4 regions of the Pseudoalteromonas sp. P1-11 genome follow, and region 1 is predicted to be linked to each of the others. Evidence: predicted binding sites of a transcription regulator. Region 1 holds the regulator's gene; each other region holds the start of a gene.
The links. Region 1 encodes sigma-54, which starts transcription at its own class of promoters, with help from an activator protein. Its sites were predicted from a motif close to GTTGGCACGNNNNTNGNNT; they were not measured.

Region 1 (7,417 bases):
AGACTATGCAGCCCCCCTTGGTGAATCTATGTTTGTGCGCTATATACCGCGTCATCGCTTAGCTAAAAAAGATCCAAGTTTACCGATTAGTGAACCCGTAGAGCCCATTACTTATTACCTAGACCCTGGCGTGCCTGAGCCGGTTAAAAGCGCGTTACTTGAAGGCGGTAAGTGGTGGAATGATGCCTTTAGCGCAGCAGGCTATAAAAACGCATTTATAGTCAAAGTACTGCCGAGCAATGCTGATCCTATGGATATTCGCTATAACGTTATTCAGTGGGTGCATCGTGCTACACGCGGATGGTCTTACGGAAGCTCTGTTATAGACCCTCGTACCGGCGAAATACTCAAAGGGCATGTAACACTAGGCTCATTGCGTGTACGCCAAGATATTTTAATTGCAGAAGCCCTTGGTGCGCCTTATTTAAAAGGTAACGAGGTGGCTAAAAACTTACAGGCAATGGCACTTGATAGGATTCGCCAGTTAAGTGCACACGAAATTGGCCATACGCTGGGCATTGCACATAACTTTGCAGCCTCGGTGGGGGATAGAGCGTCGGTTATGGATTACCCGCACCCACTACTTAGCTTTAACGAGCAAGGCGAGCTTGATGTAACCCGCGGCTATGCAAGCGGTATGGGCGTATGGGATACCCAAGTTATTAAGTATGGTTACAGCGACTTTACTAATCAAGATGAAAGCGCTGAGCTTGCAGCAATATTAAAAGAGAACAAAACGAAGGGCCTTGAGTTTATATCTGATAGCGACGCACGCGCAAAGGGCGGTGCACACCCTACAGCGCACTTATGGGATAACGGTACTAACCCAGCGCAAGAGTTACTTAGAGTGCTTGATGTACGTAAAAAAGCGCTTTCGCAATTTGGTATTAACAACATTAAAACGGGCGATGCACTCTCGCAGTTAGAAGAAAAACTCGTGCCGCTTTATTTATTTCATCGCTATCAAGTAGAGGCTGCAGTTAAGCTAATTGCGGGGGTTAACTACGAATACGAAACACGTAACAACTCACCTGCTAAGGGCGCGCAAGTGGTTGCAAAAGCGCAGCAGCAAGCGGCGCTTAGTGCTATTTTAACAACATTAAAACCGGCTAATTTAATTTTGCCTGAGTCGGTGTTAGCGCTTATTCCGCCAAAAGCATATGGCGAGTCTAAATCGCGTGAAAGCATAACAGGTCGTACGGGTTTAACTCTTGATGCGATGGCCTTGCCAGAAGTAGCTGCGCAGCATAGTTTATCGTTATTATTAAACCCACAGCGTTTAAATCGTTTAGCTCAACAACAAGTACGTAATTCTAATTTTTACAGCTTAGATGAGCTGCTAGAGCAGCTTTACAGCCAGGTGTTTAATGTGTCATCACCTAATACAATGAAAGGCAAAATCACCCAGCGGGTGCAATTTTTAACTGCAAAAAATATGGCTGATTTAGTCACTAGCGACAAGGTAAGCCCAGAGGTGCAGGCGCAGTTACGTTTCTACTTGGTAAAATTAAGCAAAGAGTACAATCAAAACTCAATGTTAAGTAATACCAGTGTAGGAGAAAGCGCGTTTAAACAGTATTTAGCAGAGCAAATAAAACAGTTTTTAAAAGTAGGTAAGTGGCCTGAAAACTTTAGTGGTTTACCAATGCCACCGGGCTCACCAATTTAATTATATGTTTTAGTGTGTAGTGGCTACTTTACCTGAGTTCAGGTTGCTAAATAAGTAGCCACGTTGCGGTGCCTAAAAAGGCAAAAATACCGACAATATCAGTCACCGTCGTAAGTACAACACTACCTGCAAGTGCAGGGTCTATATTCATTTTTTTCAATAAAATAGGAATACATGCGCCAGCAACACCAGCCACTACAAGGTTCATAAACATTGCAAATGCGAGCACGCCGCCAAGCATAAAATCCCATTGCCAAAGCGCAATTACACTGGCTATAAGTATTGACCAAATAACCCCGTTTAATGCGCCTATCGCCAGCTCTTTAGCCATTAAAAATCGTTGGTTAGTTTGGTTAATGTGGCCCACGGCAATACCGCGAATAACTAGAGTTAAAGATTGGCTACCTGCTACACCACCCATTGAGGGCACAATGCCATTGAGTACAGCTAAAATAGGTAATATATCTAAGGTGCTTTCAAAAAAGCTGGCCACGAAGGCGGCAGCTAAGGCTGTGAGTAAGTTAACGCCAAGCCATACTGAGCGTTTTTTTGAGCTTTTTAAAACAGGTGCAAAGGTGTCTTCTTCATCATCAAGACCGGCAAGGCTTAATAAGCTGTGCTCTGCATCTTCACGAATAACATCAACAATATCATCAATGGTGACACGCCCAAGCAAGTGGGCGTTATCATCGACTACAGGGGCCGATATCCAGTTATGGCGCTCAAATAACTGAGCAACTTCACTTTCATCCATCGAAATAGGGATAGACTCACAGTCTTCATCCATTAAATCTTGAACAATTTTTTCAGGCGGATTAGTTAACAGTGTACTAAGTGATAATGCACCTAAAAAACAGTTATGTTTATCAACAACGTATAAATCATCGGTGCCCTCTGGCAGCTCACCGCGTAGCCTAATATAACGCAGCACAACATCAAGTGTAACGTCTGGGCGAATGGTCACCGTATCGGTGTTCATTAGCGCGCCTGCTGAGCGCTCTTGGTAAGATAAAGCTTGTGTAGCGCGTTCGCGGTCTTGCGTATCCATAGCGCTAACCACATCTTTGTACACGGTATCAGGTAGGCTACGTAGGACTTCACCTAAATCATCGTGGCCCATATCCTCAGTGGCCGCGGCAATATGCTCAGGTTCCATTTGTGCAATGATACCTAAACGTACATCTTCAGAGAGCTCTTCTAGCACATCCCCTTGCACATCTGGGTCAACCAGTTGCCAAAGCATGCGTCTAATTTTATGCGGAGAGGATTCAAGCAGCAGTGCTGTATCACAAGGTGCTGTTTTTGCTAGCATGCGTCTTACTTGAACAAATTGCCCACTATTAAGTGATTTAGTCACTTGTTTTAGTTGCTGTAGTGGATAGTCTTGTTCAAACGCTTCTGGCATTGGCATCCTAAATATTTTTGTGTAATGGAAAGGTGTTTAGTAAGTGGAGTTGCCCACTGTCATTTTCTTTATTTTTGTGCTAAACCCAATGCTGGGACTAAATTAGTGTTTAAAATTAAGTAACCAAATTTAGCAGGGGCATGGCTTTATTACCCTAAATTAAAGCACTAAATTAGGCGAGTCGGAATACCCTAATTTACTAAATCTTTATAGTCTGGCCTGATAAGTCTTTAACTTATAAGGCTATGGTGCTTTAAATTATTCTTGCTCGTTAAATCGTTGTGCAATTAATTGCCCAACCGCATGCAAAGCTTGCTCTGAATCAGGGCCTTCACAGACTACTTTAACTTCTTTACCTTTACTGCTTTCAAGTAGCATTAAAGCTAATACGCTGTCGCCTGCGGCTTCTTTATCATCTTGGTGTAAGGTGATTTTAGCATCAAACTGCACAGCTAATTGCGCAAGGACCGTTGCCGCTCTGGCGTGTAAGCCTAATTTATTTTTTATTAAAAATGTGTCTTCACAGCGCATAAATTACTATACCTAAACTGAACAGGTTATTATTTTAAGGTTACTTTTCTTGCTCACGATGACGAATTTTGACATTCGGATGCGTCATAGCAAAGCTCTCACCAATGGCTTGCGCTAAATAAACCGAGCGGTGTTGACCACCAGTACAGCCTATTGCAATAGTGAGGTAACTACGGTTATTACGCTCTAAGTGTGGCAACCAAGTTTGTACAAAGGTTTGAATTTGCCAAGTGAATTTTTGCACTATGCTGTGATTTGCCAAAAAATCTTTTACTGGTTGATCAAGGCCCGTAAGCGGTTTAAGTTCAGGCTCCCAGTGGGGGTTTGGCAAAAAGCGAGCATCAAAAACATAATCAGCTTCTTTAGGTATGCCGTGTTTAAAGCCAAACGATTCAAACGTTACAATAAGTTGCTTATCTTTTTTACCCAGTATTTTTTCGCGAATTGACTCTGCTAATTGGTGCACACTTAAATCGGTGGTATCAAGCATAAAGTCAGCGCGTGTTACGAGTACATCAAGCAGTTCTTTTTCTTTTTTTATTGCTAAATCAAGCGGCAGTGAATCGATGGATAAAGGGTGTAATCTGCGTGTTTCTGAAAAACGTTTGATCAGTGTTTGATCATCACTATCTAAATAAAACAGTGTGGGTTTAGCAAAGTCAGGAAGGTACTCGAGAATATCGTTAAATTCGTCTTGTTCTTTGGGGATATTACGAACATCTATACTAACGGCTATTTTGTCATAGTTATCTGAAACACTTCGCACTAAAGAGGGCAGTAAGTTGACCGGAATATTATCTACGCAATAATAGCCTAAATCTTCAACCACGCGTAAAGCAACCGACTTACCTGAACCAGAACGGCCGCTTATGATAATTAACTCCATTTATAGCCCTTAGTATTTACTACGATTGATCAACAATTACTTGATACAGCTCTGCATCGGTTTTAGCACTACGCAGCTGTTTACAAAATTCTTTGTTGCTCAGTTTATCAGCTATGGTTGCCAGAGTCTTTAGGTGCTGTTGGTTATCGCCATCTGGTACGATGAGTGCAACAAAAATATCAACAGGGCAGTTATCAATAGCATCAAAGTTAACAGGGGTGTCGCTAACAAGTACTAAAGCCAGCGGCTCTTCTACGCCACCCATTCTGCCATGAGGAATGGCGATACCCCGGCCAATGCCAGTACTGCCTAGCTTTTCTCTGCTTGCCAGCGCATTAAGAATATCTTGTTGTGGTAAGTAGGGGAGCTTTTCATGAGCTAGCTCACTGATAAACTCTAAAATTCTTTTTTTACTACTAAAAAGGACCGCAGCTTTGCTGCAGTCCTGGCATACTAATGTACTTAATTTCATAATATTAGTGTCTAGCAAGCTTCTCTTTATGTTTTATGACTTGACGATCGAGCTTGTCAATCAACGAGTCTATAGCGGCATACATATCTTGGTGCTCTGTTGAGGCAAATAAATCTGCGCCACTTACATGAATAGTCGCTTCTGCTTTTTGGTTGAGTTTTTCTACATCGAGAATGACATGCACATTGCTAATATGATCTGAGTGCCTTTCTAGCTTTGCAAATTTATTATTTACATAGTCTCTAAGTGAATCAGTTACTTCTACGTGACGACCAGTTAGGTTTAGTTGCATAAGCATTTCCTCTTTGTTTTTTACGTCTTATATCAAACTCTTTCTCTGATTTGACGGTGGAATAGCTAGCGATTCACGGTATTTTGCTATTGTGCGTCTAGCTACTTTAATTCCTTGCTCTGCCAATATATCCGCAATTTTACTATCACTCAATGGTTTAGCTGAGTTTTCCGCGGCAATTAGCTTTTTAATTAGGGCACGTATTGCGGTTGATGAACACTCGCCGCCGTTTTCAGTGCTTACGTGGCTTGAGAAAAAATACTTAAGCTCAAAAATACCACGTGGCGTATGCATATATTTTTGCGTAGTAACACGCGAAATTGTCGATTCATGCATTTCTACCATTTCAGCAACATCGTTTAAAACCATTGGCTTCATGGCTTCGGGGCCATGTTCAAAAAATGCTTGTTGCTGTTTTACAATACAGTTTGTTACTTTGAGCAGCGTGTCGTTTCTGCTTTCAAGGCTTTTTATAAACCATTTAGCTTCTTGTAAGTGAGAGCGAATAAATTGGCTATCACCACTTGATTTTACGGTACGTGACATAGCCGCGTACTGACTATTTACGCGTATTTTTGGCATGCTATCTGGGTTTAGCTCTACCACCCAGCGGCCTTTTATTTTTTTAACCGACACATCCGGTATTACATACTCCGACTCTTCCCTTACTATGGTATCTGCAGGTTTTGGGTTGAGGGTATGTATTAGGGTCATGACCTCTTTAAGCTCGTCTTCTTTAAGCTTAGTCTTTTTCATTAATGTACGATAGTCGCGTGCCGCTAATAGATCAATGTGATCGGTTAAGATCATTTTAGTTTGTTCTATAAAAGGGGTGTCTTTATCAAACTGGTTTAGCTGAATGCACAAGCACTCTTGTAAACTGCGCGCGGCTATACCTACAGGGTCAAATAACTGAATACGCTTTAAAACGGCTTCTATTTCGTCAAGTTCAACTTCAACTTCGTCATCGTTTTCTTGGTTAAAGCTCTCTAAAATCTCTTCGCAACTTAGCGTTAAAATACCCGAGTCATCTACAGCTTCTACAATGGCAATAGCAATGGCTTCGTCAGTTGGGCTAAAAGGAGTAAGCTGAAGCTGCCACATTAAATACTCATGTAGCGTTTCAGTAGAGGCACCTTGATAAATAGACTCATCTTCCGGCATTGGGCCTGAGGATGCCGCAGGGGCTGCGCTCATGTACTCATCCCAAGTTACATCCATTGCCATATCATCGCTAACGGTGTCTTTATTTAAAGCTTCGCCACTGTCTTGCTCGTACTCGCTGGTTGTATCGTCAGCCGATGCGCTTACGGTTACATCATCCGTATCTGCTTTTTGCTCATTTTTTCCAGCCGACTCTTCCGTGTAATCTTGCTCTTCTACTTCTAATAGCGGGTTGCTATCAAGTGCTTCTTGTATTTCTTGCTGGAGATCCAATGTACTGAGCTGCAGCAAGCGAATCGCTTGTTGCAATTGTGGAGTCATTGTAAGTTGCTGGCCCATGCGCAGCTGTAATGATTGCCTCATGTATCTCTAACAATCCTTTTATGTTGTTATAATTAATATTAGCAGATGCTTGTAGGTGTGGCTTAAATGTTACAGCCTAAATTGCTCGCCTAAATAAACATCGCGTACAGTTTTGTCATTTAATACGTGTTCTGGGGTGCCAGATGCAATTAGCTCCCCATGAGAAACAATGTAGGCTTTTTCACAAACATCAAGGGTTTCTCTTACATTGTGATCGGTAATTAATACGCCAATGCCACGGTTTTTAAGATGTTCTATTATTTTCTTTATATCTAACACTGAAATCGGATCAACACCAGCAAAAGGCTCATCCAATAAAATAAATTTAGGGTTTGCTGCCAGTGCTCTGGCAATTTCTACACGGCGGCGTTCACCACCAGAAAGTGCCATACCTTGGCTATCGCGAATATGCTGAATACTAAATTCATCAAGTAAGTTGTTGAGCGTTTCTTCTCGCGCGGCTTTATTGAGCTCTTTACGCGTTTCTAAAATAGCCATTAAGTTTTGATAAACTGTCAGCTTTCTAAATATTGATGACTCTTGCGGCAAATAGCCAATGCCTAAGCGGGCGCGGCTGTGCATAGGTAATAACGTAATGTCGTTATCATCAATAGAAATTTTACCTTTGTCGCTAG
Region 2 (7,417 bases), 130 kb from region 1:
AGCCGAAGTTATTGGTAACCAAGTTATTACTGCCTTAAAGCAAGCTGATGAGAGCGTAGTAATGCGCCGCATTGAGTTTGTAGGCCCAAGCGTAGGGGAAGACTTAAAAGAGCAGGGTGGCCTTGCCATGTTAACTGCGCTTATTTGTATTTTGATTTACGTGGCATTTCGCTTTGAGTGGCGTTTTGCTGTGGGCGCGGTAGGTGCACTATTACACGATGTAATTATTACAGTGGGTTTGTTTTCTGTATTAGGGTTAGAGTTTGACTTAACTATTTTAGCGGCAATATTGGCGGTAATTGGTTACTCACTTAACGATACTATTGTTGTATCTGACCGTATTCGTGAAAACTTCCGTAAAGTACGCATCGACGACACTATCGAAATTATCGACATGTCGTTAACGCAAACACTTAACCGTACACTTGTAACGTCAATCACCACTATTTTGGTATTGATTGCGCTATTTGTGTGGGGCGGACAAACCATTCATGGCTTTGCTACAGCCCTGTTATTTGGTGTGTTCATTGGTACTTATTCTTCAGTTTACGTTGCAAGCTCGGTAGCTATTACCATGGGCGTAAGTAAAGAAGATTTAATACCAGAGGTAATTGAAAAAGAAGGCGCAGACCTAGACGCATTGCCGTGATAGAGTTAACGCTAAATAAAACCGCTCAATTGAGCGGTTTTTTATTGCGCGCTTTTTTATAGAGCTTGGTTGCCTTTAAAACTAAACGTACACGCTTTTTAGGCTGAACTTAAAGCCTGGAGCCGGTTATATAATTAAGCCATTACAATAACGTATGAATAGTTAACAGTATATTAGGCTGTAAACTTAGTGCTTAGATTGTACCTCCCCTAAATTGAGCAAATTTAATCCTGAAAGGTCAATAGCAGCTAATGCCATAAAATTGTCATACAGGCTTGCTACTTTAATGCCCCTATTAAACGACAATCAGGTTTTGCAGTGACGATGCAGCGCAAAGTACTAGAGTACATTTTAAGTAACGGTGAAATAACCACGTTATTTCAGCCTATTTTTGATATAGCTAATCAAACAATTATAGGTTACGAAGCGCTAAGTCGAGGGCCTAAAAACAGCCCTTTGGAAATGCCTAACCGTCTGTTTGAAGCGGCCAGTGAGCACGCTTTAATTTCAGAGCTTGAGCTATTATGCCGCTCAAAAGCAATTGAAAACTTTGTAAAGCTTAATCTAAACGGTAAGTTATTTTTAAATGTAAGCCCTAAAACCTTACTCGACCCTTGCCACCCAAAAGGTGAAACCCTGCATTTAATAGAGCAGTTTGGTTTAGCAGCAAACCGCGTGGTGATTGAGGTAACAGAGCAAGAAAAGGTCGACGATGGTTTTTTATTATTAAAAACAATTGCACACTACCGCGAGCTGGGTTTTACCATTGCCATTGACGATTTAGGTGCTGGTTACTCGGGCTTAAAACAGTGGTCTGAACTATGCCCCGATTTTGTAAAAATCGACCGTTACTTTATTGATCATTGCGATGAAAGCGAAGTTAAAAAAGAGTTTTTGAAATCGATTACTGTACTAGCAAAAGCAACAAACACCGCCGTAATAGCCGAAGGCATAGAAAGAGTGGAAGAGCTTGCCTATGTTGAAAGCTTAGGAATAGCAAACGTACAAGGTTTTTTACTGGAAAAACCAAACTCAAATCCAAGCCTTGATTACAGCTCAGAGCAATTACAAGCATTAAACTTTAAACAGCCAAGCAATACGTTTGATCAATCAATGGCGATTGGCTGGCTTGCTGTTACACAAGAAGCAATAGACAGCGAAACCCGTTGTAAAGACGCCCACAAGCTATTCGAAAAAGACAAAGCCGTGATGAGCCTAGCGGTTTTAAATAAAGCCGGCCAACCGGTTGGGTTACTACATAAAGATCAGCTCACAGAGGTGTTTGCAGCGCCCTATGGCCATGCACTTTACGACAAGTGCCCCGTAACCGACTTTATGGATAAACAACCTTTAGTGGTGGATGAAAACCAACTTCTTGATACCGTGAGTCAGCAAATTACAGAGCAAGACTTTGATATTCGCCGCCATATTGTGATCACCCGTAATAAACGTTACTTAGGGCTTGCCCCTTTGCGTGATATTTTAAAGCACATAACAGAAGAAAAAATTCGTCACGCCCAGCATGCTAACCCACTCACCATGCTCCCTGGTAATGTAGCGATTAATGAGGCAATAGAGCAAAGGTTACGCTCACAAAGTGCGTTTTCGCTTGCCTATATAGATCTTAATCACTTTAAGCAGTTCAATGATTTATACGGTTATGCCAGTGGCGATAGTGTGATTAAATTATTGGCAGATGTAACCGTGCAAGCATGCGAAAACAGTGCTAACTTTGTAGGACATATAGGTGGTGATGACTTTATGGTTGTGTTTGACCAATCAGATGCTGTGTATATTTGTAATGCCATAATTGAGCAGTTTGAACTGCAATCACGCACTTTTTTTACGCCTGAGCACATTAAGAGCAAAGGCTACTGGGCTACAAATCGTGAGGGAGAAAAGCAATTTGTACCTTTACTTACGTTATCAATTGGCCTTGTGGAGCCCGACTTACAAGAATGTAAAAACAGCCATCAAGTTGCAGCACTTGCAACAGATGCTAAAAAAGAGGCTAAGCGGTATCGCCATAGTTATTTGTTTATTTGTAAGCGCAGAAAGCCTGCGCCTGCCGTAGTGCGCTTAGCACCAGAGAATAAACAGGTGGTATAAAAAATAGGTAATTATTATGTTGCCATTAAAAGTAGTTGTTGGTGGGTTTGCTTTATTTGCGGTTAGTTTTTTTGTACAAGGGGTAGAGATTGTTAATGTTGCTCAAAAGCAAAGTGTGCAAAATGCCCGTGAAGAATACCTAAGTGAGCTATTAACACGAGCCCTAGAGCGGGCTAATTACCCTGTAGACATAAAAATGCAGCCACTGAGCTTACAGCAACAGCGTGACCTGATTGAGCTAGATAAAACAGAGCTAGATGTTTATTGGAGCATGAGCAGCCCAGAACGAGAGGCATGGGCAATAGCCGTTAAAGTCCCGCTATTTAAAGGCTTTATAGGTAAGCGCGTTTTATTAACCAGTAAAAAAAATGTCGAAAAATTTAAAGGCATTAACACTTTGGCGCAATTAAGTGAGCTCTCGGCAGTGCAAGGGCATGATTGGCCAGATACAAAAATAATGGCCTATAACGGCTTACATGTAAGGCCGCTGAGTAACTATCAAGCTATGTTTACGCTTACTAGCCGGGGCAGAATCGATTACTTTCCTCGCTCATTTATCGAAGTTAATTCTGAGCTTGTTGCCAATGCGCAGAGTAACTTAGTTATTGTGCCTAATTTATTTATTAGTTATCCCACCGGTATTTATTATTTTGTTGTAAGTAGTAAGCCAGCTTTAGCGCAAGCCATAAAGCTTGGGTTGCAAAACATGCAAAACAGCGGAGAGTTTGATGCGTTATTTGATGAGTATTTTGCAAAAGACATAAACTCACTCCCTTTTACAAAAGGTTATACCACGGAGCTAAAGCTCGATAACCCTTACTTTTAAAACAAAAAAGGAGCCATAGGCTCCTTTTTTATAATAGGGCTACATGCACTTTATTAGCGAAGTAACGCTTCAGGTAATACTGGACGAATTTCACGGATAATTGCTTGAGTAAGCTTAGGTGCACCACAAATAATGTTACCGCTATTGTTGTAGTTAACGCCACCTGCAAAATCAACAACCATGCCGCCAGCTTCTTTTACAAGTAACTCGCCTGCTGCTGTGTCCCACGGTTTTAAACCAATTTCAAAAAAGCCATCAACACGGCCCGCCGCTACATATGCCATATCTAGCGCTGCAGAACCTGCACGACGAATATCAGCAGTTTGTGTAAACAATGCTTTAAACGCGTCTGTGTATGAATCTAAGTGGTGTTTTTGTTTGAAAGGGAAGCCTGTTGCTAGAATTGAACCAGCTAATTCTACGGTTTTAGTAACGCGTAAACGCTTGCTGTTTAGCTGTGCGCCTTGACCACGAGATGCAGTGAAAAGCTCGCCACGAACTGGATCGTAAATTACAGCTTGGTCTAAACGACCTTTTACTTTAAGTGCGATAGAAACCGCGAAATGAGGGATACCCTTGATGAAGTTAGTTGTGCCATCAAGCGGGTCAACAATCCATTGGTAATCTGCATCTTTGCCTTTGTGCTCACCTAGTTCTTCACCAACAACGCAGTGATCAGGGTAAGATTTTAAAATTGTATCACGAATTACGGCTTCGGCTTCTTTATCAATGTTAGTCACTAAGTCGTTAGTGCCTTTTTGTTGAATTTCAACTTTTGATAAATCTTCACTTGCGCGAAGTAAAATTTTGCCTGCGTTGCGCGCAGCGCGAACCGCAATGTTTAACATTGGATGCATGGTATTACCTTTGGGTTGTAAAAGAACGTTTATATATTTAAGCCGGCGTATTTTAGCGACTTTTGCCATAAAGTAAACAATAAACCCTAAATACTTTTGTGCGTTTTTTGTACGGCCTTGAAATGCATGTAAATTTATTCGTATCTAAGACATGTTGGCGTGTATGGATTGAAATTTGTTCAACCGAAGGGCAACTTAATCACAGCGCGAAGTGCGAAGCCTTGGGGGCTCAATAACTTCCATGAAGCAAAGCTTCCGCGTCCTGCTAGCAAACATACTGTTGTAAAAATTAATCTTACAAGGGCAATACACGCCAATAATACTAAAAAGTAAAAAAAGTGCTTTACCTAAAGTTAGCTTGAGGTTTTATCTTGTGTTTAAGCATTCAACTAGGGTAAATAATAATGAAATTAGAACACGTACATTTAGTAGTAAACGATATAAATGCCATGCTTAAATTTTACCAAGCAGCCTTTCCTTATTGGTCAATTAGACGTGAAGGGCATAACACCTGGTATGGCAAACCTAAGCGCTGGGTACATTTTGGCGACGATAACCATTACATTGCTATAAGCGATAATGGCGAGCATAAAAACAGAGATTTGGCAGGGCACCAAATCGGACTGGCTCACTTTGCTTACGTTACAAACAACCTAGACGCTGTTATACAGCGCTTAAAACACGCCGGATTTAACATTGATAAAGAGGGTGCAGAAAACCCATTTAGAAAAAACGTATATTACTTAGACCCAGCAGGATTCGAGGTTGAGTTTGTGCAGTATATGAGTGACATTCCAAGCGAGCGTAATAACGACTTATAAAATAGGCAGTAAACAACGGTGTAGAAAAGCGCATAATATGGCTTTTCTACCCATTGTGTTTTTACCCGTATTATTTATTACTCACCCCAAGCTGGGCCTTTAAATCATTAGCAAAACTCACAAACTTTTCTTTAATGGTGCGTTTAACTTTTACCTCCACCGAGCCTAAAACTGTTTTACCTTCTAGGTTAATTGTGGGGCCTTGGCGCTTATTAAGCGACACCGTTTTGTTTTCAAAACTACCTAATATACAAAACATTTTAGAAACTACATTAACGTGCTCTGGTACGTAAATTTCTTCGCTGCCAAAAATACAATTTACATGCACGGTAACATGTTGGTGGGCAAAAATAGCATCAGTAAAATCTAAAACAATCGACCCCATATAGTTTTGAATATAAATATCTTTAGGCACCACCCATTGGCCGCTACGCTCGCTTGAGCCTAAAATGCTTCGCAGTGTTAAGTTTTCTTCATCCGCTTGTTGGGCACTGTAGTTAGGGGCAAATTGCGTTTGCTTTTGAGCACTGTACTGGGTATCTGTAGTAAGGGTTAAATCCTCTACTAAATTAAGTAACGCAGTATTTTCGGTTGCTTCCATTGCACTGTCTAAGCGCCTTTCAAAGGCTTCAGCGGAAATAACGCCATGGCTGTAGTTATAAATAAGTTGATCTATCACTTGTTCGCGAACTTGCTCTATTGGGCGGTCTTCAATTTTTACAGACATGGGAATAATCCTTTTTATATGAGTTACCACTGTACATAGCAAGTGGTGTACCAAAATTTAACTATTTATATATCAATGATTTATTGTTTTAGTAGCGTCGCTTAATTTATTATATTAACGATAGATTAACCAAAACAGCAATATAATCGTTATTTTCACCACTTAAGAAAGTTTTACCTAATAGCCTGTAAATGTTTACTCGGAGGTGTTTTTATTTATACCTAATAAAATAGCTAACTCCATGAATTTAAAGTGTTAATAAAGTTGGCCTAAAGCTCGCATATATAAGAGTGTCTTTAATCAAAAGGAGAAAGATTATGAAAACATTCAACAAATCTATGATTGCGGCTTTAGTTCTAGGTACTACAGCTATGGGTGCTCAAGCGGGCACTTGGGAAAATGAAAGTAAAGATGCTTGGATTGATGGTAAGGCAGAAACAGTGCTTCTTATGAACACTAATCTAAACAACTTTGACATTAACACTGATGTAAAAAATGGCAAGGTAGTACTTACAGGTAAAGTAAACAGCGACCTTGATAAAGAGCTAGCTGAAGAACTTGTAATTAGCCTAGATGGCGTATCTGATGTAGAAAACAACCTAACTGTTGTGAAAAACATGGATATGGACGACAAAGATCGTGACACTATGGATGATGACGATAACGACTTAACTGACGCTAAAATCACCACAGTAATTACTACACGTTTCTTATTTGACTCAGAAGTTGACGGTACAGATATCGACGTTGATACCGACAACGGTATAGTAAAACTTAAAGGTTCTGTTGAAACAGAAGCTGAAAAGCAGTTAGCAGTAAAAATTGCTAAAAATGCTGAAGATGTTCGTGACGTAGTAGATGAACTAACTATTGTTGCTGAATAATACACTATACTAAAAAGCCCAGCTTAGCTGGGCTTTTTGCTTGTCATTTTTAAAGGAGCTATATCATGGATATCATTCGTATAATACTGTCGATTTTATTACCGCCACTGGGTGTATTTTTACAAGTTGGTTTAGGTATGCACTTTTGGCTAAATATTTTACTAACTTTACTGGGTTACTTCCCTGGTTTAATTCACGCTATCTACATTATTGCTAAAAAATAATGTGTGGTGTGTTCAATGTGAGCCGGCCACTTTTTTATAGTTATTAAAATTGTAAAAAAGCGGCTTACATACTTCTGTGTTTATTTTTCTGTTATTTCCTGCCTATTCGCATGCAAAAAGATTACTATTTAAGCAGTCAGCTTACTGATTGTTAAAATAAAGGTTTTTGCTAGTGACAAGCCTTAAAAAACTTTTTATACTGCAACCCGCTTTAGTCGCTCAGTGGCTAAACGCTTCAAAAATTAACTACCTCGTAGTTATACAAAGTTGGCCCCTTAGCTCAGTTGGTTAGAGCACACGACTCATAATCGTTAGGTCCC
Region 3 (7,417 bases), on a different contig from region 1:
ATATTTATAGATATGGCATCCCTTAAATCTTTCTTAGTCATAATAAAGCCATAACTATGACACCCATTCTAATTATTTATAAATTAAAAAAGCCATAACCATGACACCCACTTTAATTATTTGTAAATTAACAATGTAGTAAGAAATATTTGATTGGATTTATATATTGATTTGAGATGTTGAGTGGTAATGGAGATGTTTGAGTTTATATACTTAAGCTTTTTATCATAATCTTATGGCCATTAAGAAACCTCATGCACCGTAAAAGCTCAGCAAAGCTAAGTGGCATACTATTTAACTAATAGTTTTATTAGGCTAATAATTTTTTACTGTTTGAATAGCTAGGCCTTCGCTTAATAGCTTGATGTTTACAATAGCTATCTAATGAGCTTACACGCCCCACCGCTCCATGAAAAACATTGCCAAATTCGGTTGTAAGTTTTAACCAGTTCTCTGGCGCTATATTCAAACGTATCAATAATTCAGGTGTTGAATGCGTAATAAAGCCTATTTTATCAGCGCGAATGCATCGACCTGTTAATTCAACTAACTCTAAATACGTTTTTAATTCGAATGGTAAACCTTTTGGCATGTATTTTTTAGGCTTTCCTGCAAAGCGTAATAACTGTTTTGGCTGCTTAACTTTTAACGCCTGGTTGCTTTTAAGTGCAATTGATTTTATGCGTTGTTTTACGCTCGTAAAGTGCGAATCTTCAGGTGTTTCAGCCGCTTTGGCGCGTATTGGATTTAAATCTACATATGCCATGCACGCCAACAAAGCAGCTTCATCTAGTAACGCTTGAGATTTAAATCGCCCTTCCCAAAATCGCCCTGTGCAGCCATCTTCTTTGTTAGCTCGCCTTGCAATATTTTCGTTCAATGCTCGCATAAACCAGCTAATACTACTTAAGCGTTCTCGATACAGCTTTAGGCTCTCGTTTAAAAACCAACGTTCGGTAGCCGATAACTTCTCACCGCGTATAAATTTATGCGTGATAGCGGTGCCTTTAAAAAGCTTGTGCCAACGAATTGCTATCGCTTTGTCGTTTAACCTATTAGCTTTTTTATCATCTACATACAACACAATATGTGTATGATTACTCATAACTGCGTATGCACAAACATCTATACAAAATACCTTTGCAAGGCTGATAAGCTTATCCTCTACCCACCCTCTTCTATGCGCGTAATTTTGTCCTGTAAAAGGGTCTTCACCACACAAATATGCCCGGCGAACACAGCGTGAAATACAGTGATAATATTTTGTATCTGCCAAACTTATTTGGCGCTTACGAGCAATAGCCATAACACAACCCTGTTCATTATTTAAGCTAAAGCGTAGTCCGAGCTTGTGTTTTATACAACTATTTAGATGGGTGTCATAGTTATGTTTTAAATGGGTGTCAACATTATTTTAATAATGCTTTTCATACTTATTTACTAGAAAGTGGAGTTTTTAAAGGGATGTGGTGGTGTATTCCCAATAAAGTATTAACTTGTTATTTACAAGCAATGCTATAGTTAGTTATATCGTTTTGGGTGTTGATTCAGTAAAAAAATAAATGACGAACAATATAATAATAAAAATCAATATGGTGTGGTTTCGCTTTTTTGTGCTCCTGTTATTTTTACTAGCAAGTAGTGCTACATTTGCTAATAGCTCTTCACTAACTTCATCTGATATAAAATCAATCCAAAGCCTGCTTAGTGATATTAAAGCCAACAAGCTAGATTACCTTTTACACCAAAAACAACTAACCCACGCTTATAATGTCACTCAACATACAAAGCATAAACAGTTGCACCTTGAAGCGGCTGCCTTATATTCAGAGCTACTTTTTCGACAAGAACAATACACCGCGCTAAGTACCCATTTGCTAATGTATTTAAAGAGTACTGAGCTTGTAACATATAAAAACAGTCACCTACTATTTTTAGAGGCACAGCTTAAGCTTTTCGCAATTAACAAAGAGTTAACTAATGCGCAATCGCTTGCTAATCAATTGCAAACGCAGGTAAAACAGCTTTCTCCAAACGAACAAATCATTGTTTTTCGGGCTATAGCCTATTACTACACCGAAACCGACGAACTTAAAAAAACGCTAAGTGCGGCGTTAACAGGTTTAGAGCTTGCTATAAAAGAAGAAGACATAGCCTCGCAGGGCTACTTTTTTAGAAAAATTGCCGACGCTTACAACTACCTCTACAAAGATGATAAAGAAAAAGCCATTTATTATGCCCAAAAAGCGGTAGATGCCTACGAGCAAACAAGCGACGGCCTATTTACTGCTAAAGCTTACTGGAGTTTAGGAAACGTATTACTTGAGGTCGGTCAGCCTAAAAACGCGCTTGTATACTTAAATAAAGCGCTGGCTTATTTTAGCAAAGTTAATATGAAAAAAGGTTTAGCCTTCGCTCAATATTCTATTGCAAATATTCAATACCTGCAGGGTAATTACGATACAGCTTTAATGCTTACAAACAAAAATATTGCACTTGCAAGCTCTGCCGGCATTAATGACATGCATTTAGCATCAATGATTTTATTATCAGACATCTACACAAAACAAAATTTATTAAATAAAGCCAACCAAGTAAACGACGAAGTATTTTTAAACCTAGATAAATTTAGCCGCAGCATTTATAAGGCTGATTTTTTAAGCAAACGCTATAAATTAAAGCGCCAGCTTAACTTCACCGAAGATGCATTTAAAGCAATTGAAGATGAGCTTGCTTATACAATAAAACACTACGAAGCCACCAGCGAAACCAATATAAAAACCTTGCAAGTTAAATTTGAAGTAAAAGAAAAAGAAGACAAAATTTTACAGCTAGAATACGAAAAAGACATAAACAAACTGCAGGCAACAGAAGAACACCAGCAAAAAATAATTTGGCGCTTAAGTGCCTCAATTGCCTTTATTTTAGTCATCGTGTCGCTATTTTTATTTTACCGCCAAATGCGCCAACGTAAAAAATACCATGCTATAGCATTAACCGACTACCTAACTAACAGCTTAAATCGGCGTGGCATTTTGCAAAAAGCAAATGAGTGTTTATCCCAGCAGAGCCTAGCAATAGCTATTGTCGATTTAGATTACTTTAAAGCTATTAACGACAAATTTGGCCACGATATAGGAGATTTAGTACTTATAAAATTTGCTCAAGCAGCAAAAGACACACTAAGTACTAACGATAAGTTTGGGCGCTATGGCGGCGAAGAGTGGCTATTTGTTTTAAAAACGCAAAATCGCGATAAAATAAACAACTTTTTTGAAAATCTTGAGAATAAGTTAGCGCAGTACTGCAGTCATATTGAGGCATTGCCAAGTAAAACACACGTTACCTTTAGTGCTGGCGTGGCAATAAGTCATGCTAAAAGCGACTCACTCAGCGAGCTAATTAAACGTGCAGACCAACAACTCTATAAAGCAAAAGAAAATGGCAGAAACCAAATAGCAATCGCGTAAATATACGTTATTAGTCACCTTCAATAATCATTTTTTTTATTTTTATCGCTTTTTCAAAGTGATCTAACTTGTGGGTGTGTATCCACCACGTAGCGGCTTGCATAAGCAGCTCTGGATTGTCGTTTTTATTTGCAAAAAAAGCGTAAAAAGAAAGCCCTACGTTTTCGCCTTTGGCTGCTATTTTTTTATCGCACACAGCTATAATTTTTGCTTTTAGTTCTTCCTGCATACATACCTTATTTAATTGTATTTTAATTATCTAAATATACCGTTTAAAAAACTAACAATTAGCTGTAAAAGACTTCTATCAACAATACTATGATTCTCAAACTCTTTATTAGCCGTACTTACTTTTGTAGCTTTGCATTCATTATCTAGCGGCTCATTTTTATGTATATTGGTTTCATAAGCTATATCAGCTTGCTCCATACATTGTGCAGAGCCCGCATAAGGCTTTGCCGCACAGCCAGTTAAAAATATACACAATGAAAATACAATTAAAAACGCTTTCATATTCAACCCTATTTTACGCCCCCTTGTGCTTTAAATTATAGCTGTAAGTTTACTTACTTAATCGGCTATTAAAACAAGTAGATCAATAAAAAACACACCAACTTCATCAAAAAAAGTGTCGCCTTTAGCATTCTTTTTTATTTGAGCGCTTACACATTCATTGTAAACCTCTGAGCTTGTTTTAACGCCATTTAGCTCAGTCATTTCTGCCTCTTGTATGCATACACGTCGTCCAGAATGCTCTGCTGTACTACATGCACTTAATAACGCGCACAGTAATAATGCTGTAGTGGGGCTTTTTAAGTTCATCCTTAAACTATCCTAATATCTAAAGTTTTATAAAAATATAGGTAAGGCAAGTATGTACAGCTTGTACCCAAATAATGCGCTACTTTACCACCTCAATAAAATACCCAACCAGTAAAAATATGTAAGCTTATGTAGCGTCAAAAGCAACCACCTCTTTTAATCTGAAAAAATTGCAGCTGTTTATGTGTAAAAGTTACAGAGCAACTCCATCCAAATCAGCCAAAAGTACATTAAAGTCAACTATATCAACATATTAAAATCTGGCACTGCGCTTGCTTTTAAAAGTTTATAAAGCAATTACAGCAAGGAAAGAGTTATGAATATTTTTGAAGCGCTACGTCACGACCACGATAAACAACGCGAGTTAGTAGATGCCCTTATTCAAACGCACGGCGATACGCAGCAGCGCCACAAGCTAATGGACGAGCTAAAAACCGAATTAGAAGATCACGCAAAATTTGAAGAGCGTTATTTTTATAACCCACTTATGTTTGACGATCTAACGCACGAAAAAGCACGCCACAGCGTTGCTGAACACCATGAAATTGACGAATTAATAGAACAACTTGAAGACACAGAAATGAGCTCATCGGCATGGTTAGTTGCTGCTAAAAAATTGCACCATTTAGTGCATCATCATTTAAATGAAGAAGAACATGAAGTATTTCAATTAGCGGGTAAAGCCCTAACCGAAGGACAAAAAGAAAGCCTAGCTAAACAGTACAACGATGCCATGCATTAGTTATTAATTAAACCGACTTCCATACACTCCCTTGTGTACTTATTGGTTATAAGCCGTATGGCTTATAACCATTTTTTTTGCTGCGCTACTTAATGGTAAATTTAACGTCTTGCTCGCGTAACACATACAGTGCAAAACACGCTGCCCACATTGGCCACGCTGTAAAAAACAATAAGTTATTAAAGCCATCAATATACTGATTATAAGATGAAAGCGTAGAAAGGCCGTGCATTACAAATATAACGCCATAAGTAAGGCGCTTTTTAATACCCGCTATGAAAGCCAACACTAAAATAAGCTGTAACGCCCCCAGTACATAAGCAACCACATCTGTAGAGCCGCCAATACCATAAAAATGCTCAAAAATTCGTGCGCTATGCCCAGGGTTAACAAACTTATCAAACGTCCACATAATCATTACAATAAACACGCCTAGGCGTAGCGAAAAAAGCGACCACTGCAAACGATTTTGAAAGTCAGTACCTGTTGTACCAGTCATAAAATTTCCTTAAAACTAAATAATTTAATGTTGAAACTAGCAAGACCGCTCAACACATATTTTATTTCATCTTAATGTATAATTTTTTAATAAATTCGGTGCCCTGCTTTTGGTTTGTTTGCGTATAAAACCGCTATTTATAAATTACGACCTATTATGGCAATAATTAACTACAGTATTTGTAAAACAAAAACATAGTGCCTAAAACTGAATAACGCTTTTGAGCAATGTGCTAAACTTTTAACGTTTCATTCTAAAAAACAAAAAGAATTAATATTTACTGAAAGTTATTCACAAAGCTGCAGGTCTTTATTGCCACATTCACACTAACCAAAATGAGAACCCTTTTGAAACATTCATATTTGGCACTTTTTATAGCCGCTTCACTCACACCTAATTTTTATGCTCATGCGGCACAATCTGCAGCTAATACCGACTCAATTGAACGTATTGAAGTAGCAGGCCAAACGATTAAATCTCAAGGGCTTTCTGTAAAAGATGCCACTATTAACGGCCCCTTCGGCGACAACCTTGCACTGCAAGACATAGCACGCTCAGTAACGCCTATTTCAAGCGAGTTGATAGAGCAACTAAATATTACTACCCTACAAGACGTACTAGCCGTAAGCCCAAACACATACTCTGCAAGTGGCTTTGGTGCACCCAGTTTACCTACTATTCGTGGCCAGCTAGGTGAGCTTTTTCAAGATGGTACACGTCGCCAAGCAGGTAATAATGGCTTTGGCGTGCCGTTATCGTTCAATTCTGTAGAACAAATAGATGTAGTAAAAGGCGCACCGCCGGTTTTATTTGGCTCAAGCCAACGTAACGGTGGTTTTGTAAATTTACACTCAAAGACTGCCTCTACAGATGAAAGTAAAGGTAAAGTTAAGCTCTCAGCCGGGCGATGGGATCAGTACAGTGCCCAGGTAGATTACACTGCCCCCATTATAAAAGATAAAGTGGGGCTTAGAGTAAGTTACGAGCACCTCGATGAAGGCAGCTACTACGATTACTCAGGCACTAAAAGCGACAGTTTATTTGCAGCACTACGCATATTGCCCGATGATAAAAGCAGTTGGGATATTAACTTTGAGCTATACCAAGTTGAATTTACCGACAACGCCGGTATTAACCGCCCTACTCAAGCCTTAATTGATGATGGCCTTTATATTACGGGCCAAGGCGTGCAAGCCAATGGCAGTACCGTACCTGCAGCGGGTTCAATTGTTTCGCCTACTGGGCAAGTAAAAATAGATCGTAGCACCGTACTTACCGACCCTGATAACCAAAACGAAGCTACAACTTATTTAATTCACAGTATTTATAAGCGCGAGCTAAGTGCTAATGCCTCACTTAAAAACATTACGTATTTTCAGCATTTACAGCGTGAAGAAATAGCCCAAAACAGCTTCGTAGAAATTATAGACGGCGCCGATACAGCGCAAAACCGCACTGAGCTTACCTACCGTTGGAATAGTGACCAACAAACAATTTTTGCTTTTGACGTACGCTACAACAAAGTACTTGGCTACAGCCAATTTACTACCGAGGCCGATTTACCAATTGATTTAACAGGCCCACTTTCAAACCGCCGCATTCCCTTAACCGATGCACAAAAAGCACGTTTAGTAGAGCTAAGCCCAGGTGTATTTGTATCGCCTGGTGGTCAATACGATTTAGATAACGATGGCAGCGGCGACTTTAACCTATCAGACACCACCGATTCACGTTCATGGCAAACCGGGCTTGCTATTCAGCAAGACTCTGATTGGGGCGATAAACTTCATACCAGTGCGGGTTACCGCGTTGATTTTTACGATGTAGAAGCAAACGACCCTATTGCACCACAAGGTCAAGTTGCCGCAAGCGACAGCATTAACG
Region 4 (7,417 bases), on a different contig from region 1:
TAACCCGTACGTACGATTTTAAAAAACAGGGCGAATTTGCTGAGCTAGTACAAACTATGACGGCAATACAAATTGAGCTAGGCAACGCATTAAAGCCTGGCATGTTATATGGCGATTTACACGTTGATTGCCATAACCGTATTGCGCAAATTCTTAGCGACTTCAATATTGTAAACTTACCTGCAACAGAAATTGTGGAACGTAAAATTACCTCAACATTTTTCCCTCATGGCTTGGGCCATCACCTTGGCCTACAAGTGCACGATATGGGCGGCTTTATGCGTGATGATAAAGGCACCCACCAGCCATCGCCAGAAGGGCACCCATTCTTGCGTTGTACTCGTAAAATAGAGAAAAACCAAGTGTTTACTATTGAGCCAGGGCTTTACTTTATAGACTCATTATTAGGTGATTTAGCGCAAACCGACAGTAAGCAGTTTATTAACTGGGAAAAAATCGAGTCGTTAAAACCATACGGCGGTATTCGTATTGAAGACAATATTATTGTTCACGAAGACAGCCTAGAAAATATGACTCGTGATTTAGCGCTCGACTAAGCTAATAAAGACGAGCTTGCCAATACGCGCTAAAGTACGCGAATGCAAAGGGGCCTTTTGGCCCCATTTTTAATTGAGCTTTAATTATGTTTGAATATAAATACCCCGCCGATGATGTGTTTCATCAAGAAGAAATTAAAAAAAGCACCTTTATAGTTCATATCGCGCATACGCCAGACCTACAGGCTGCTAAAGCATTTATTAAAAGCATTGAAGAAAAGTACCCAGATGCTCGTCATAATTGTTGGGCGCACGTAGCGGGTAACCCGGGCGGAAGCCATGTTTATGGTTTTTCTGATGATGGCGAGCCAAATGGTACCGCAGGAAAGCCGATGCTTAATGTGCTGGTGGGTTCTGGACTTGGCGAAATTACTGCGGTTGTCACCCGTTATTTTGGCGGTATAAAGCTGGGCACCGGTGGGTTAGTGCGTGCCTATGGTGGGTCGCTTAATAATGCACTTTCGCAGCTAAAAACTGTGACTAAAGTACCGAGTATCGAGATTGTAGGCCAAAGTGAATACAGCATGCAGGGCGCAATAGAGCAATTGTTAAAAACCAATTATCAAGTACTTAATATAGAAAAACAATTTACTGCTAATATTGAATGGGTTATTACTATTGATAGCCGCCAAGCAAAACAGGCCATTAAAGATATTTTTGATTTAAGCCATGGCGCAGTTGAGTTAACTATCAAAGAGTAAGACAATAACTTACACACTTATATTTACTAATAATAAAAGCGATAAGCTACATGCAATTTCGTACCATCATAAAAATCCTTGGCCAACTTGTTGCGCTGTTTAGTATTACCATGGTGCCGCCTGCGGTGGTGTCTTTATTTTATAAAGATGGTGGTGGTGTTCCTTTTGTATTAGCGTTTATATTTAGTGTGGTTATTGGTTTAACAGCTTATTACCCAAACAGGCATGAAAACGGCGACTTAAAAGCACGCGAAGGCTTTTTAATTGTTGTACTGTTTTGGCTGGTACTAGGGGCGTTTGCATCGTTACCGCTGATTTTTTTACAAGAACCTAATTTGTCTATGGCCGATGCGGTGTTTGAGGCCTTTTCTGGCCTTACAACCACTGGGGCCACGGTACTTACCGGAATTGAATACCTGCCTAAGTCTGTTTTGTTTTATCGCCAGCAATTACAGTGGTTTGGCGGTATGGGTATCATTGTACTTGCTGTTGCTATACTGCCCATGCTTGGGGTCGGTGGCATGCAGTTATACCGAGCTGAGATCCCAGGCCCAGTAAAAGATTCAAAAATGACCCCCCGTATTGCCGACACCGCAAAGCACCTTTGGTACATTTATGTGTCGTTAACGGTAACCTGTATGTTGGCGTATTGGGCGGCAGGTATGGAGTGGTTTGATGCTATATGCCATGCGTTTTCTACAGTGGCGATTGGCGGTTTTTCTACTTACGATGCCTCAATAGGGCACTTTGATAGCCCTGTCATTAACTTTATATGTGTTTTCTTTTTAATTATTGCTGCGGTTAACTTTTCACTGCATTACGCGGCGGTAGCGAGTCGTAATATTCAGGTATATATCCGCGACCCTGAATTTAAAGTTTTTTTACTGATACAGTTAGCGCTGGTGGTTATTTGTTTTACGGTGCTCTCATCTAACGAAATATTTGCCGATGGCGATGAAACCCTCGATCAGGCTTTATTTCAGGCGGTGTCTATGAGTACCACAGCCGGTTTTGCCACCGATAATTTTTCTACTTGGCCGCTGTTTTTGCCTATATTGCTTATTTTTTCGAGCTTTATAGGTGGCTGTGCAGGTTCAACCGGTGGCGGTATGAAAGTTGTACGCGTGTTTTTACTTTACCTACAAGGCATACGTGAGCTTAACCGCTTAGTGCACCCACGTGCTATATACTCTATTAAGCTTGGTCGTAAAGCCTTGCCCGATAAAGTAGTTGAAGCGGTTTGGGGGTTTTTCTCAGCGTACGCATTGGTGTTTATTATTATAATGCTGGCACTAATGGGAACCGGCATGGACAACATTACCGCGTTCTCTGCTACGGCGGCGTGTTTAAATAATTTAGGCCCAGGCTTAGGTGATGTTGCCTCGCATTATGGGGCGGTGAGCGATGGTGCCAAATGGCTATTAACCATTGCCATGGTATTTGGTCGCTTAGAAATATTCACCTTACTCGTGCTATTTACGCCGACCTTTTGGCGTGGGTAATAATATACAAATGATGCTTAGGAACAGGCATGCCACATTCTAATTTAGATAAATTACACCAGTTAACAACAGGGCGATTGGTCGACTTGGAAATTGTTACGCCTACCAGTAGTAAACGCGTAAAAACAGAGTTTATTGGCTTGTTAGAAAATAAATTTATTATTTTAAATTACCCAAGTTCAAAGCGTTTACCTGCTGCAAGTGATTACCTACGAGACGGTGTAATGGTGGTGGTAAGAGCGGTTATAGAAGGCAGTGGCGGACAAGTAATAGCATTTAGGCAGCAGCTTATGTCGGTTGCCTCACACCCTGCTAGGCTCATTTTTATTAATTACCCTACGCAAGTGCAGTTATTTGCACTGCGCGCGCAAACACGCATACCTACCTTATTACCTGCAAAATTAACTCTCAGTGACGATAGAGTACTTGAAGGGGTGATTAAAGACATCTCGCTTACCGGGGTGATGTTTGATGTACGCGGCGATCAAAACGATGAAAATATTAAAGATATGCAATGCACGGTGACGGTTGATACCAACAATAAAGCATTTACTGGCGAAATATGCAGTGTAAAAGAACACGCCGCAGGAGTTAATTGTGGTATTAAACTTCTAGCCAGTGAAGATGAAATGAAGGCATTTATGAAAGAGCATTTTATCGATCCCGCGATGCTTGAGCTGCCATTAGAATAAGCACTTTCGCTTAATAGCAACAAATGGCCATTTTTTATTTGAGTGGCAGTCATATTTTTTGAAACTTCACAAAATAATTTTTATTTTCTATAAAAATCAGTAGTATAGATTAGTTTTACGAGTGAGTTATTTTAATACGTTAGCTCCCCTCACGGCTAAAATTTAGTCTCTTTTTTCGATAAATCTTCATCCTTACAATTTACGCCGAAAATTGTAGCTTTTTTCTCTTATGTAACTAGCTGTTTTTATTGTATTTAAAAACTTAGCTTTACCCTTTGTTGCTAGTTTGCAACATAAAACCCCCGCAAATTTATCAAAAATAGCCAAGCTCTCATTTAACTGATTGAAATTAATGAACTTTTAAAACTTGGCATTCAAGTTGTAATAGTCTGGCTGTACTGAACAATAACGTGATTTAAAGTAAAACACTTAATCGCACACATATACTTGAAGGAATTATATTATGAAAAGCATTAATAAAACTTTAGCACTTATCGCCCTTGCTTCATCATCAGCGGCATTTGCAGCAACCGATTTTGATACGTTAGATGTAGATGGCAGCGGCACGATTAGCAAATCAGAGGCATCAATTGATGCAAAACTGATGAGCATGTTCTCAGAATTAGATACTGACCAAGATGGTGAGCTATCAAAAGAAGAATTTTCAGAAGCTTAAAGTGTGGTAACAATCCTGAGTTGCCAATGACAACCTAAGTAGGCAAGGGAGCTTACGAAAAAGGATTACAAGGATTGCGTACACCACGTAGTGAACTTAACTAATTTGTTTATATTGAAGGATTAAATTATGAAGCATTTAAATAAAGCACTCGCATTTATGGCTATTGCCTCTTCTTCTGCTGCCTTTGCAGGAACTGATTTTGACACGCTAGATGTAGATGGCAATGGCGCCATTAGCCAAGCTGAAGCATCGGTTGATGCGGATTTAATGGCTGAGTTTGTGGAGCTTGATACCGATGGAAATGGTGAGCTTTCAAAACAAGAGTTCTCTAAATACTAGGGTGTGATGATCTTTGCCAATTGAGGCAGGACAGCGCATGTTCACTTAGCAAAGAGTCATTTTCTCTAATCCAATGTGCATTAAAACTTAGTAATGCACATTGGCAAAAGCACTTTTTAGTTAATTTTTAAACCCATGGATCTTAGAAAAGGATTTCCTCTTAATTAGGACACAACTATGAAAACATTAAATACAGCACTTGCCGTTATCGTATTAGCTTCTTCATCAGCGGCATATGCTGCAGTCGACTTTGCCTCGTTTGATGCCGATGGTGATGGTGCAATTTCAAAGCAAGAAGCGCAGGTAAATTCACAGCTAGTGAAAATTTTTGACCAGCTAGATACTGATGGTAATGGTGAAATTTCTGAGCAAGAGTTTTCAAAAGTACAGTAATTAGAAGCTGCTAAGCAGGGTTGCCTAGCATTAAAAAAACATACTCCACTAAAGCCGCCTTAGTCAGCGGCTTTTTTGTGTTTAACTATAAAAATATAGCGCTAACTTGGAATAGCTTTTCTACTACGTTGATATGCTTTTTATCGATTAAAAACATAATAACGTGATCACCAGACATAATAACCGTGTCGTCGTGGGCAATCAGTACGTCGTCATTACGTACAATAGCGCCAATCGTTGTACCTGCAGGTAGCTTGATATCGGCAATCGCACGGCCAACTACTTTTGATGTGTTTTCATCGCCATGGGCAACGGCTTCAATGGCCTCTGCCGCGCCTTTACGTAACGAGTACACATTAACAATATCGCCACGGCGTACGTGTGTAAGTAGCGCCGAAATAGTTGCTTGTTGTGGTGATATAGCAATATCTATTTCACCCCCTTGCACTAAATCTACATAAGCACCACGCTGAATAAGCACCATGGTTTTTTGTGCGCCCATGCGTTTTGCAAGCATGGCCGACATTATATTTGCTTCATCGTCGTTGGTTACGGCAATAAACACATCAACTTGTTCTATGTGCTCTTCAGATAGTAGTTCTTGGTCTGAGGCGTCTCCACAAAACACGACGGTGTTATCTAGCATTTCAGAGAGTTGCTCAGCACGCTCTTTACTGCGCTCTAGTAACTTAACGCTGTGGTTTTTTTCCAATGAGCGAGCAAGGCCTGCACCAATGTTACCGCCACCGGCTATCATAATTTTTTTGTAAGAACGCTCAAGCTTTTGTAGCTCGTTCATAACCGCACGAATATGCTTAGTGGCAGCAATGAAAAATACTTCATCGTCCGCTTCTATTACCGTGGTGCCCTGCGGCTTTATAGCTTTACCTTGGCGATAAATTGCTGCTACACGGGTTTCTACATTCGGAATATGCTCTTTTAAAGCAGAAAGCGCATAACCCACTAATAAACCACCGTAGTAGGCTTTTACAGCCACAAGAGAGAGCATGCCATCGGCAAATTGCAGCACTTGCAACGCGCCCGGGTAATCTATTAAACGGCGAATATATTTGGTAACAAGTGCTTCGGGGGCAATATAGTGATCCACCGGGAGGTCATCGTTATGAAATAGTTTTTCGCGGTATTTTAAATATTGCTCTGATCGGATACGGGCTATTTTAGTTGGCGTATTAAAAATACTATACGCGACTTGGCACGCCACCATATTAACTTCATCTGAGCTGGTTACCGCAATAATCATATCGGCGTCTTCAGCACCTGCACGTCTGAGCACATCTGGGTGTGCACTGTGCCCCGTGACCCCTTGTAAGTCGTACTTATCTTGTAGCTCTCGTAAGCGGTTGCCGTCTATATCAACAACGGTTATTTCGTTTTGTTCGCCAACTAAGTTTTCAGCAAGCGTACCACCGACTTGTCCGGCACCGAGTATGATTATTTTCATTATTTACCCGAATTACTATTTAATTAAAAAATAGCCATTTACTGTTTAATAAATGGCTATTGAGTGTACGGCTATTAGGCTTTTTTAACTAGCTTAGCGTAATAAAATCCGTCGCTTTCACCTGGTAGTAATTGTAAACCAGGGCTGGTAACTGTGTCGTTGTCGTGCAGTGGTATATGCTCAACGTCACTATTATTAGCTAAAAATTTAGCGATTTGCTGTTGGTTCTCTTGCGGCAGTACCGAGCAGGTTGCGTATATCATTGTGCCGCCTGGTTTTAGTAGCGGCCAAATGCTATTGAGTATATCGCTTTGTAGTGTAGCTAAATCTTCAATGTCTGATGCGCGGCGAAGCCATTTTATATCTGGGTGGCGGCGTATAACACCGGTTGCCGAACAAGGGACATCTAATAAAATGCGGTCAAACTGTTGCTCATCCCACCATGTGTGTGGCTGCGAAGCGTCTGCACATTGTAGGTCTGCGCCTAAACCGATACGGGTTAAATTTTGTTTAACACGTTCTAGGCGAGTGGCGTCACTATCAAGTGCTAATACTTCTGCATCAGCAAGCTCTAATATATGACATGTTTTACCGCCAGGTGCTGCACAGGCATCTAAAATGTATTCATCAGCTTGAGGTGCTAAAAAGCGTGCGGCTAATTGTGCTGCGGCGTCTTGTACAGAGCAGGCGCCCACATCAAATTCTGGTAACGAAAATACATCACGCGGCTTAGCTAGTTTAATACCATCAACAAACTCAGGGTTTAACGTGTGCTCTATATCGTTAGCCGTTAACATTTCGCTGTATTGTTGCGTGCTGTATTGTGCTTGATTGACACGTAACCACATAGGGGCTTGTTGTTGGTTTTCTTCAAGAAGCGCTTCCCAGTTGTCTGGGTACGCAGCTTGCACTTGTTTAATAAACCAATTTGGATGGTTATATAAACACACTGGTATTTGCTTGGCTTTTTCTTCAAGCTCGCTTTGTTGGCGCTGAAAACTACGCAAAATAGCGTTGATTAAGCCTTTTAAGCCTAATGCACGCATTTGGCCAAGGGCATTAACGGTTTCAGAAATGGCGGCATGCGGTGGC

Region 2: the regulator sigma-54 is predicted to act here: its motif matches at 6,026-6,044, upstream of AN390_RS00380 (LiaF domain-containing protein).
Region 3: the regulator sigma-54 is predicted to act here: its motif matches at 4,552-4,570, upstream of AN390_RS13700 (hemerythrin domain-containing protein).
Region 4: the regulator sigma-54 is predicted to act here: its motif matches at 3,819-3,837, upstream of AN390_RS18545 (EF-hand domain-containing protein).

The regions. Positions count from the first base shown of each region.
Region 1 covers NZ_LJSP01000001.1:206,504-213,920, forward strand. The annotation lists gene AN390_RS00920 (zinc-dependent metalloprotease) at 1-1,669, shown strand, start outside; gene mgtE (magnesium transporter) at 1,716-3,074, opposite strand; gene AN390_RS00930 (HPr family phosphocarrier protein) at 3,333-3,605, opposite strand; gene rapZ (RNase adapter RapZ) at 3,646-4,491, opposite strand; gene AN390_RS00940 (PTS sugar transporter subunit IIA) at 4,511-4,963, opposite strand; gene hpf (ribosome hibernation promoting factor) at 4,968-5,255, opposite strand; gene AN390_RS00950 (RNA polymerase factor sigma-54) at 5,283-6,782, opposite strand; gene lptB (LPS export ABC transporter ATP-binding protein) at 6,852-7,417, opposite strand, start outside.
Region 2 covers NZ_LJSP01000001.1:79,680-87,096, forward strand. The annotation lists gene secF (protein translocase subunit SecF) at 1-649, shown strand, start outside; gene AN390_RS00360 (bifunctional diguanylate cyclase/phosphodiesterase) at 968-2,758, shown strand; gene AN390_RS00365 (ABC transporter substrate-binding protein) at 2,775-3,584, shown strand; gene suhB (inositol-1-monophosphatase) at 3,638-4,441, opposite strand; gene AN390_RS00375 (VOC family protein) at 4,846-5,262, shown strand; gene AN390_RS00380 (LiaF domain-containing protein) at 5,333-5,989, opposite strand; gene AN390_RS00385 (BON domain-containing protein) at 6,307-6,873, shown strand; gene AN390_RS19540 (YqaE/Pmp3 family membrane protein) at 6,939-7,097, shown strand; tRNA gene AN390_RS00390 (tRNA-Ile) at 7,367-7,417, shown strand, end outside.
Region 3 covers NZ_LJSP01000007.1:134,456-141,872, reverse strand. The annotation lists gene AN390_RS13725 (transposase) at 311-1,306, opposite strand; gene AN390_RS13720 (tetratricopeptide repeat-containing diguanylate cyclase) at 1,563-3,470, shown strand; gene AN390_RS13715 (DUF6500 family protein) at 3,481-3,699, opposite strand; gene AN390_RS13710 (hypothetical protein) at 3,726-3,983, opposite strand; gene AN390_RS13705 (hypothetical protein) at 4,041-4,292, opposite strand; gene AN390_RS13700 (hemerythrin domain-containing protein) at 4,609-5,034, shown strand; gene AN390_RS13695 (hypothetical protein) at 5,120-5,533, opposite strand; gene AN390_RS13690 (TonB-dependent siderophore receptor) at 5,881-7,417, shown strand, end outside.
Region 4 covers NZ_LJSP01000018.1:41,585-49,001, forward strand. The annotation lists gene pepQ (Xaa-Pro dipeptidase) at 1-557, shown strand, start outside; gene AN390_RS18530 (YigZ family protein) at 644-1,258, shown strand; gene AN390_RS18535 (TrkH family potassium uptake protein) at 1,309-2,760, shown strand; gene AN390_RS18540 (flagellar brake protein) at 2,790-3,452, shown strand; gene AN390_RS18545 (EF-hand domain-containing protein) at 3,916-4,128, shown strand; gene AN390_RS18550 (calmodulin-like protein) at 4,258-4,470, shown strand; gene AN390_RS18555 (EF-hand domain-containing protein) at 4,648-4,863, shown strand; gene trkA (Trk system potassium transporter TrkA) at 4,949-6,325, opposite strand; gene rsmB (16S rRNA (cytosine(967)-C(5))-methyltransferase RsmB) at 6,400-7,417, opposite strand, start outside.